Regions from separate parts of the Neobacillus sp. D3-1R genome, predicted to be linked through region 4. Evidence: riboswitches for the same ligand, from Rfam matches in the RefSeq annotation. Region 4 holds a riboswitch; each other region holds the start of a gene.

Region 1 (2,180 bases), 1.1 Mb from region 4:
TTAAACTATCCCAATAACCCTACTGGTGCTACTGCATCTCTTGAATTTTTTGAAAAAACGGTAGAATTAGCAAAGAATACGAATATTTGTGTGGTACATGACTTTGCCTATGGCGCAATTGGGTTTGATGGACAAAAGCCGATCAGCTTTTTACAAACGGAAGGGGCTAAGGATATTGGAATCGAAATCTATACTTTATCCAAAACCTATAACATGGCAGGCTGGCGTGTTGGATTTGCGGTAGGAAATCGCAGTGTCATTTCTGCTATTGAACTGTTACAGGACCACCTTTATGTAAGCATTTTTGGAGGAATTCAGGAAGCTGCAGCAGTAGCTTTAAACGCTTCACAACAGTGTGTGGAAGAGCTAAATGCCTTATATGAATCTAGAAGAAACGTCTTGATAGAGGGATTAAAGTCAATTGGTTGGGATGTTCGTGCACCAAAAGGTTCATTTTTTGCTTGGTTAAAGGTCCCGGAAGGCTATACTTCTGAAGAATTTGCGGATTTTTTATTAGAAAAGGCACATATTGCTGTCGCACCAGGAGTAGGATTTGGTCATTATGGAGAAGGTTATGTTCGTGTTGGACTCTTAACTTCTGAAGGAAGAATGCAAGAAGCAGTAGAGAGAATTAAATCTTTAGAAATTTTCAAATAATCCATTGACAATGTTATTAAATCCTGTCATAATCCAAATTAATTTGAAAAATAACATTTACAACGTATAAAATAAATAAACGATTTTCTTATCAAGAGCAGGCGGAGGGACTAGCCCTATGAAGCCCGGCAACCGATTTTATGAATCCGTTCATAAAGCACGGTGCTAATTCTTGCAGCGAAAAAGCTGAAAGATAAGAGGACGTTAGTTATGTATGCTAACCTCTTCTTATTTGAAGAGGTTTTTTTATTGTGAAAATTGCAAACAAAGAATAGTCATGCAGATGAGTTTGAAAGGAAGATTTACGATGAATGATTTAATTGCTACGTATCTTATTAAAGATATCAAGGGTAGCCCACTTAAAAAAGCAGAGGATATAGCTCTCGGATTAACAATTGGATCATGGACTGATCTACCTGAACTTGAGCAAAATCAATTAAGAAAACATAAAGGCAAAGTAGTTTCTATCGAAGAAGATCCTGAACATGAAGGGGAAGCCATTATAAAGATTGCCTATCCTCCTGTAAACTTCTCAGCAGATATTCCGGCTATGTTAACCACAGTGTTTGGGAAATTATCATTGGACGGAAAGGTCAAATTACTAGATTTAGAGTTTCCTGATCAATTAAAGGATATCTTTCCAGGTCCAAGGTTTGGGATAAACGGAATAAGGGAGAAATTAGGTGTTTACGATCGACCGTTACTAATGAGTATCTTTAAAGGTGTAATCGGGAGAGATCTTAATTTCTTATCTAGACAACTTGAAGCACAAGCCTTAGGAGGGGTTGACATTGTAAAGGATGATGAAATCCTTTTTGATAATGGATTAACCCCATTTGAAGAACGAATTTTATCAGGAAAAAGAGTATTACAAAACACTTATGAACAATCTGGACATCGGACTTTGTATGCGGTTAATTTATCGGGACGGACCTCTCGTTTAAAAGAAAAAGCTCGAAAAGCGAAAGAGTTAGGTGCTGATTTATTATTATTTAATGTTTTTGCTTATGGGCTAGATACTCTCCAAGAATTGCGTGAAGATGATGAAATTGGATTGCCAATAATGGCGCATCCAGCAGTAAGTGGTGCCCTTACTTCTTCTAATTCCTATGGATTATCTCACTCACTCTTACTTGGTAAACTCTTGAGATATGCTGGGGCAGATTTATCCTTATTCCCATCACCTTATGGTTCTGTAGCATTAGAAAAAGAGAAGGCAATATCGATTAAACAGGAGCTAATAAAAGAAGATACCTACTATAAGAAAGCATTTCCTGTACCATCCGCTGGAATTCATCCTGGATTGGTTCCATTATTAATTAATGATTTCGGGCAAGATTCTATCATAAATGCAGGCGGTGGTGTTCACGGCCACCCATTGGGTGCAATAGGTGGTGGAAAAGCGTTTCGACAAGCGATTGATGTACATTTGAAGGGCCAAACTCTGATAGAAGGTGCCGAAACATACCCAGAATTAAAGACAGCCCTTGAGTTATGGGGATATGTGGAGGTGAATTCATAAT
Region 2 (2,180 bases), 1.3 Mb from region 4:
GTTAATGTATTTAAGTGAATTTCGTAATCACGATTGATATCGTATCACGGAAAAAGTAGGGTGTCAATCTATTTTTCTAGAATAATTTATGGGTATTTTTTCAATTTACATTTATACCTGTAATGAAATAGAACGTATACCCGTCGCATTTTCAATTGCTTGTTCTAAGTCTTCTATTAAATCTTCTACATTTTCGATTCCAATAGATAGTCTGATTAAATCTTCTGAAACTCCTGAAGCTATTAACCCTTCATTGTCTAATTGTTGATGCGTCGTGCTTGCAGGATGAATCATTAAGCTTTTGGCATCTCCTACATTGGCAACATGTGCCCAGAGCTTAGCCGAATTAATTAACTTTGCTCCTGCTTCTCTACCACCTTTTATGCCAAAAACAACCACTGCCCCAGCACCTTTTGGTAAGTATTTCTCGACTAGGTGATAATCAGGATGCGGTTCATTACCTGGATACCCTACCCAATCAACTGCTGAGTGTTCCTCGAGGTAACGTACAATTACTTTTGTATTGGCAATGTGCTCCTTCATTCTAACATGTAGTGTTTCTAACCCTAGTGTGAATTGGAAGGCATTTTGCGGACTTAGTGATGGCCCAAGATCGCGGAGAAGTTGAACTCTTGCCTTAATAATATAAGCTTGGGATCCTAACGCCTCACTATAGACTAAGTTATGATAGCTTGGATCAGGTTCATTAAATCCAGGGAACTTGCTAGAATTCCAATCAAACTTCCCACCATCAACAATAATTCCTCCAAGTGTAGTTCCATTACCTAATAACCATTTTGTGGCTGAATGTACCACAATGTCCGCTCCGTATTCGATTGGTCTGCAAAGGTATGGAGTTGCAAAGGTATTATCAATGATTAACGGAATCCCATGGGAATGAGCGATTTCAGATACCTTTTCGATATCTAATACTCTTAAACTCGGATTGCCAATTGTTTCAGCAAAAACGGCTTTTGTTTTTTCCGAGATAGCTGCTGCAAAATTCTCCGGCTTTTCGGGATCGACAAACCTAACTGTGATTCCATACTTCGGCAACGTTGTCGCAAATAAATTATAGGTTCCACCATAAAGCGTCGAAGCCGAAACGATTTCATCCCCAGCTTGAGCAATGTTTAAAATCGCCAATGTAATAGCAGCCATACCGCTTGCAACGGCTAGCGCCCCTACACCACCTTCTAGCAAAGCAACTCTTTCTTCAAATACAGTAACCGTTGGATTGTGTATTCTTGTGTATATGTAACCAGGCTCTTTTAATGCAAATAGATTGGCAGCATGCTCCGTATTCTGAAATTGGTAGGCATTATTTTGATAAATCGGAACTGCTCTAGCCCCTGTTACGGGGTCAGGTGTTAAACCTCCGTGAACACTTAATGTCTCAAATCGATAATTTTTTTGATTTACACTCATTCTCAATCTCTCCTTCTAATTATTAGTCTTTAGTCTAGAAGAAAATAAAAAAACCACTTCCGAAGAAGAGGTTAGCTGTCATCTCTTCTTATCTTCCAGAGTTAAAACTCTGCTGGATTTAGCACCGTGTTATTACCGGTTGCCGGGTTTCAAAGGGCCAGTCCCTCCACCTCTCTTGATAAGAAATATTAAGTTTTCATGTATTACTGATGTTAATGAAATAAAATTTAACTGAATCTTATCACACCAATTTTTATACCGTCAAGTTATTTTTAGAAATTTCAGAAATAAAATCCGAATGCGCAAGTTTAAATAATGTTTCTAAGAAAAGGATTTTTCTAAACGTAGCTTCAACAATAATGAATTGTTGAGAAATGAGTTCCCTTAATGAACACTGCCCTTTTAATAATTTTTCTATTGATTCTAAATTACCTTTTATATAGATTTGAGGTATTTGTGCTTTCACCATTTTGGTTATTTCTATCATTCCATTTTGAAATAATACAGTCATTTCTTCATGACCAATCTCAAAGGTAATCATGAATTCTTGTGAATCAATAAATAATTGGACGGCCGAATTTTGTTTTATAGAGGATCCCCATGAATAAAGTATTTCCAAAGCCAACACCTCACTAGTTTCTCCCTAACATATTCTTACTCCTAACACAAAATCCTTCTTATTTCTCTCGACAAAAAAAACAATGCCGATATTTAATTCGGCATTGTCAAACATTTCCCGAGAAATATGTCAA
Region 3 (2,180 bases), 1.1 Mb from region 4:
ATCGGGATTACCTTGCCCAAGATTAATGACATCATGACCATTAGCAACAGAAAGGGATACTTTCTTAACAAGAGAAGCAAAAAACTGCTTTGGTAAACTATTTAATAAATTAGATTGTTGAAAAGTCTTCATCTACATTCACCTACACAAATCTATTAGAAAATTTTTATTGAAAATCTAGTCACAAATGATATAACTTTAATGACAGAATGTAAAGAAAAATTTAAAAGATTGTGGTGAGTCATGATGAAATATAAAATTGCTCTAATCCAAATGTCGATAGAATTTGGGAATCCAGAATTAAATTATCAAAAGGCAGAAGCCCAAATTGAATTAGCCATGCAAAAATCACCGGATATCATTGTCTTTCCTGAATTGTGGACAACAGGTTATGATTTAGAAAACTTACCAGTTACAGCAGACCAACATGCAAAGAAAACGATTGATTTTCTGCGAGAAAAGGCTAAAAAGTTCAATGTACATTTTGTTGGAGGATCCATTGCGAATCAGGAAAAAGATGGTATCTATAACACCCTTTTAATCATTAATCGCCAGGGGGAACTGGTGCATCAATATAGTAAACTTCACCTCTTCCAATTAATGGGTGAACATTTATTTCTTAAGTCAGGAAAAGACGAAGGTATATTTGCATTAGATGGCGAAATTTTTGCTGGTCAAATTTGTTATGATATTCGCTTTCCTGAATGGATCAGGGCGCATGTTCTAAAAGGTGCACAAGCGATCTTTGTTGTAGCGGAATGGCCATTACCAAGACTTCATCATTGGAAAACTCTATTAACTGCAAGAGCAATAGAAAATCAATGCTATGTCATTGCATGTAATTGTGCAGGCTCTAACCCAAGTAATATTTTTGCAGGACATTCTTTAATCATTGATCCTTGGGGAGAAATTGTCGCGGAAGCCTCCGAGAGTGATGAGATTTTACATGGAGAAATAGACTTAGAGAACGTCGTCAAGGTGCGTAATACCATCCCAGTCTTTCAAGATCGAAAGCCTGACCTATATTAAAAATTTTCTAAAAAAAATGAATTGACAATATTTAATAAAGCCTGTTATTATTTTCATCGTATCAACTTCAATTGAATATTTACATTTTTCTCTTATCAAGAGATGGCTGAGGGATTTGGCCCTATGAAGCCCAGCAACCGACCGTAATTCCATTGTGAAATGTGGCGCAAGAAAGCGCCTTTTATTTAAGGCACGGTGCTAATTCCAACAGAAAGTTAGACTTTCTGAAAGATAAGAGGTGCGAAGACTATTCTTCAAGCCTCTTTCTTATGAGAAAGGGGCTTTTTTTCTAGCCCTTCACACCAGGAGGAATGAAAAATGACATTATTAACAGACAAAAAATATGAACCACTCACTGAACATTCTGCTATTGATTTAGCCATAAAATTAGGAATTTTCGCTGAGAATTCCACTCTAACTTGCTCAGAAATTGGAGACGGTAATTTAAACCTTGTTTTTCGTATAACAGATACTACTAGTGGCCAGGGAATCATTATCAAGCAGGCCCTTCCTTACGCAAAGGTTGTTGGTGAAAGTTGGCCGTTAACGCTTAAAAGAGCGAAAATTGAAGCAGATGCCTTAAAAATATTTGGTAAACTTGCACCTGATTATGTTCCAGTTGTACATTTTACGGATGATCAATTAGCTATTACTGTTATGGATGATCTATCTCATTTGACTATTGCTAGAAAGGGTTTTATTCGAGGAGATCAATACCCATTACTCTCCAAACATTTAGGTGAGTATTTAGCAAAAACACTTTTTTATACTTCGGATTTTGGAATGAATCAATCAAAGAAAAAAGAACTCCTAGGGCAATTTATCAACCCAGAACTTTGCAAAATTACGGAAGATCTAATTTTTACAGATCCTTATACTGATTCACCTACAAATTCCTATGAATCAGAATTACAAGCTACTGTTGACAAAATCAGAAATGATCAAGAACTCATTTTCCAAGTAGCACTGTTAAAAATGAGCTTCTTAACGGAGGCAGAAGTATTATTGCATGGAGACCTTCACACTGGAAGCGTTTTTGCGAGCTCAACGGAAACGAAAGTTATAGATTCGGAGTTTGCTTTTTACGGACCAGCTGGTTTTGATATTGGGCAAGTTTTTGCGAATCTACTCTTCCAAGCTTTAGCTAACGT
Region 4 (2,180 bases):
CACAGTTCCCTCGTCTAAATGCCATTCCTCAAAAGGAATGCCTAGCTCTTCTAATCTTCTAGTTAAATGAACAGTCCATTCACTGTTTTCATGAATTACATATACTTTACTCATCTCTATTATCCTCCTAGTTTGTTACCAGACCACGTTTTTGTTCAACTAATGTCATTACTTGTTTGGCGAAACGCTCCATCTCCTCGAGCTGTGGTGAAAATTGAAGTAATAATAAGTCCAAACCAGCTTCTTCATACTGTAAAATGCGATCAGCAATTTGATCAGGGGTACCAACTAAGTTAGGCCGTAAACCTCTGTTAGAAACAGAATAATCTTGTAATTGGATTTTTTGTTCAAGCTGTGATTTAGTTGTAAAATCCTTAAAGCCCGCATAACCACTTGTTTCTTTTACAGTTGTAATTTTTTCAAGTTCAGCTAAAGCTTCTTCCTCTGTATCACGGCAAATGACATACGCCGCCATTCCAAACGAGGACAAAGGTACATTTCCAGTTTTTTCACGACGTAGCTTCATATCCTCTACTTTCGTTCTAATTTCCTCAACCGTCCCACCATGCATGACGTAAGCATCACATTTTTCAACAATTGTCTGCTTCCCTTTCTCACTCTCGCCTCCCGCATAAAGGATAGGATTAGGGCGTTGAACTGGTTTTGGGAAAAGCTTTGTATCTTTTAAATCATAAAATTTACCCTCATATGAGAATGTTTCCTCTTCCCACAAACCTTTTAATACATCAATAAATTCTTCAGTTCTAGCATAACGCTCATCATGTTCTGTAAATATTCCACCGTATTGACGCGCTTCTTCAGCCCACCATGCAGAAACCACATTAAGAGTAAAACGGCCATTACTAATTTGATCAATATTAGCAGCCATTTTTGCAGCAATGGCTGGATTATGAAAACCAGGACGAATGGCAGTCATAATTTCTATTTTCTCTGTAACAGCTGCAAGGGCTGCTGCTGTTGACCAGGCTTCAAGAGAGTCATGCTCCGGTCCTTTAATGTCATTTAAATACAACTCGGCAATGAGTGTTGTTGAGTACCCCCAATTTTCCGCTGATTGTATGACCTCTTTTGCATATTCAAATGTTGGCGGCATATTCTCATCCTCTACATTGCGTAACCAACCACCAAAAATGGGTAACCAAAATCCATATTTCATTGCACATTCTCCTCTACACTTTGCTCAATCTCTACTTTTCCACCCTACTTAGTAGGGTTTTCGCAAAAATAAAAAACTCTCTTCAAAGAAGAGAGTTCAATTTAAACTCTCTTCTCATCTTTCAAACAATACTTGTTTGATGGAATTGGCACAGTATTCAAAAGAACCTGTTGCCGAGGCTTCAAAGGGCCAGTCCCTCCACCTCTCTTGATAAGAAGAAATATTTTAATAATTTAATTTAATAAGCTGATAATAGTGTAAATTATTTCGATTGTCAACATATTTATTTTTTAGGCTCTGTTAAACAAGAATGTTGATTTCCGCTACAGGCACTCGCTTTCCGCGGGGCGTGCAGTGAGCCTCCTCGTCGCTATCGCTCCTGTGGTGTCTCACCTGTCCCGCTGCTCCCGCAGGAGTCTCGTACCTTCCGCTCCAATCAACTTTGTTATAAATCAACACTGCTCTTTAACAGAACCATTTTTTTAAAATTTAACACAAGCTATCTTCTACTTTTCATCATCCATTTTTATCATTTCTTCTTCTTCCTCAACGGTGATTCTGGTTATTTGATCTTGAAGAAGTGTAAATGCTTCGTCTAACTGCTCTCTATTAGGGAATGTAGGTTCTTTTTTCATAGGTATCACTCCAAAGACATGTAGAATAAGACTTGGTAGGAATCGAACCTACGAGATGCTCAGACAAAGAACGATTGAACTTTGCTGGCTGCTCTACCATTGAGCTACAAGTCTTATGATTATTTTCCCTAGAAATTTTAGATTTATGCCCTAAAATTATTAAATTAAGATTGAATAACTACTCTAGTACCATTTGGAGCAAGTCTTGCTACTTCCAATACATCCTTGTTATACATTCTAATACATCCGTGCGAGACAGCTTTTCCTATAGATGATGGATTATTTGTACCATGGATACCATAGCCCCTTCTTGAAAGGGATAGCCACATAACACCAAATGGGCCACCAGGCTGGGGCTCACGATTAAC

Evidence for each region. Region 4 has a riboswitch for S-adenosylmethionine ahead of ACSBPO_RS12320 (LLM class flavin-dependent oxidoreductase). Riboswitches for the same ligand answer to the same signal wherever they lie in the genome.
Region 1: linked by a shared signal. The riboswitch ahead of mtnW (2,3-diketo-5-methylthiopentyl-1-phosphate enolase) and the one ahead of ACSBPO_RS12320 (LLM class flavin-dependent oxidoreductase) in region 4 are both predicted to bind S-adenosylmethionine.
Region 2: linked by a shared signal. The riboswitch ahead of ACSBPO_RS18840 (O-acetylhomoserine aminocarboxypropyltransferase/cysteine synthase family protein) and the one ahead of ACSBPO_RS12320 (LLM class flavin-dependent oxidoreductase) in region 4 are both predicted to bind S-adenosylmethionine.
Region 3: linked by a shared signal. The riboswitch ahead of mtnK (S-methyl-5-thioribose kinase) and the one ahead of ACSBPO_RS12320 (LLM class flavin-dependent oxidoreductase) in region 4 are both predicted to bind S-adenosylmethionine.

The regions. Positions count from the first base shown of each region.
Region 1 covers NZ_CP197471.1:1,319,276-1,321,455, forward strand. The annotation lists gene ACSBPO_RS06685 (pyridoxal phosphate-dependent aminotransferase) at 1-657, shown strand, start outside; SAM riboswitch class I at 743-857, shown strand; gene mtnW (2,3-diketo-5-methylthiopentyl-1-phosphate enolase) at 965-2,179, shown strand; gene ACSBPO_RS06695 (2-hydroxy-3-keto-5-methylthiopentenyl-1-phosphate phosphatase) at 2,179-2,180, shown strand, end outside.
Region 2 covers NZ_CP197471.1:3,661,767-3,663,946, forward strand. The annotation lists gene ACSBPO_RS18840 (O-acetylhomoserine aminocarboxypropyltransferase/cysteine synthase family protein) at 112-1,428, opposite strand; SAM riboswitch class I at 1,514-1,613, opposite strand; gene ACSBPO_RS18845 (hypothetical protein) at 1,682-2,047, opposite strand.
Region 3 covers NZ_CP197471.1:1,316,709-1,318,888, reverse strand. The annotation lists gene ACSBPO_RS06685 (pyridoxal phosphate-dependent aminotransferase) at 1-132, opposite strand, end outside; gene ACSBPO_RS06680 (carbon-nitrogen family hydrolase) at 247-1,029, shown strand; SAM riboswitch class I at 1,119-1,267, shown strand; gene mtnK (S-methyl-5-thioribose kinase) at 1,348-2,180, shown strand, end outside.
Region 4 covers NZ_CP197471.1:2,398,413-2,400,592, forward strand. The annotation lists gene ACSBPO_RS12315 (ATP-grasp domain-containing protein) at 1-114, opposite strand, end outside; gene ACSBPO_RS12320 (LLM class flavin-dependent oxidoreductase) at 128-1,177, opposite strand; SAM riboswitch class I at 1,289-1,394, opposite strand; gene ACSBPO_RS12325 (hypothetical protein) at 1,684-1,812, opposite strand; tRNA gene ACSBPO_RS12330 (tRNA-OTHER) at 1,840-1,926, opposite strand; gene ACSBPO_RS12335 (L,D-transpeptidase family protein) at 1,977-2,180, opposite strand, start outside.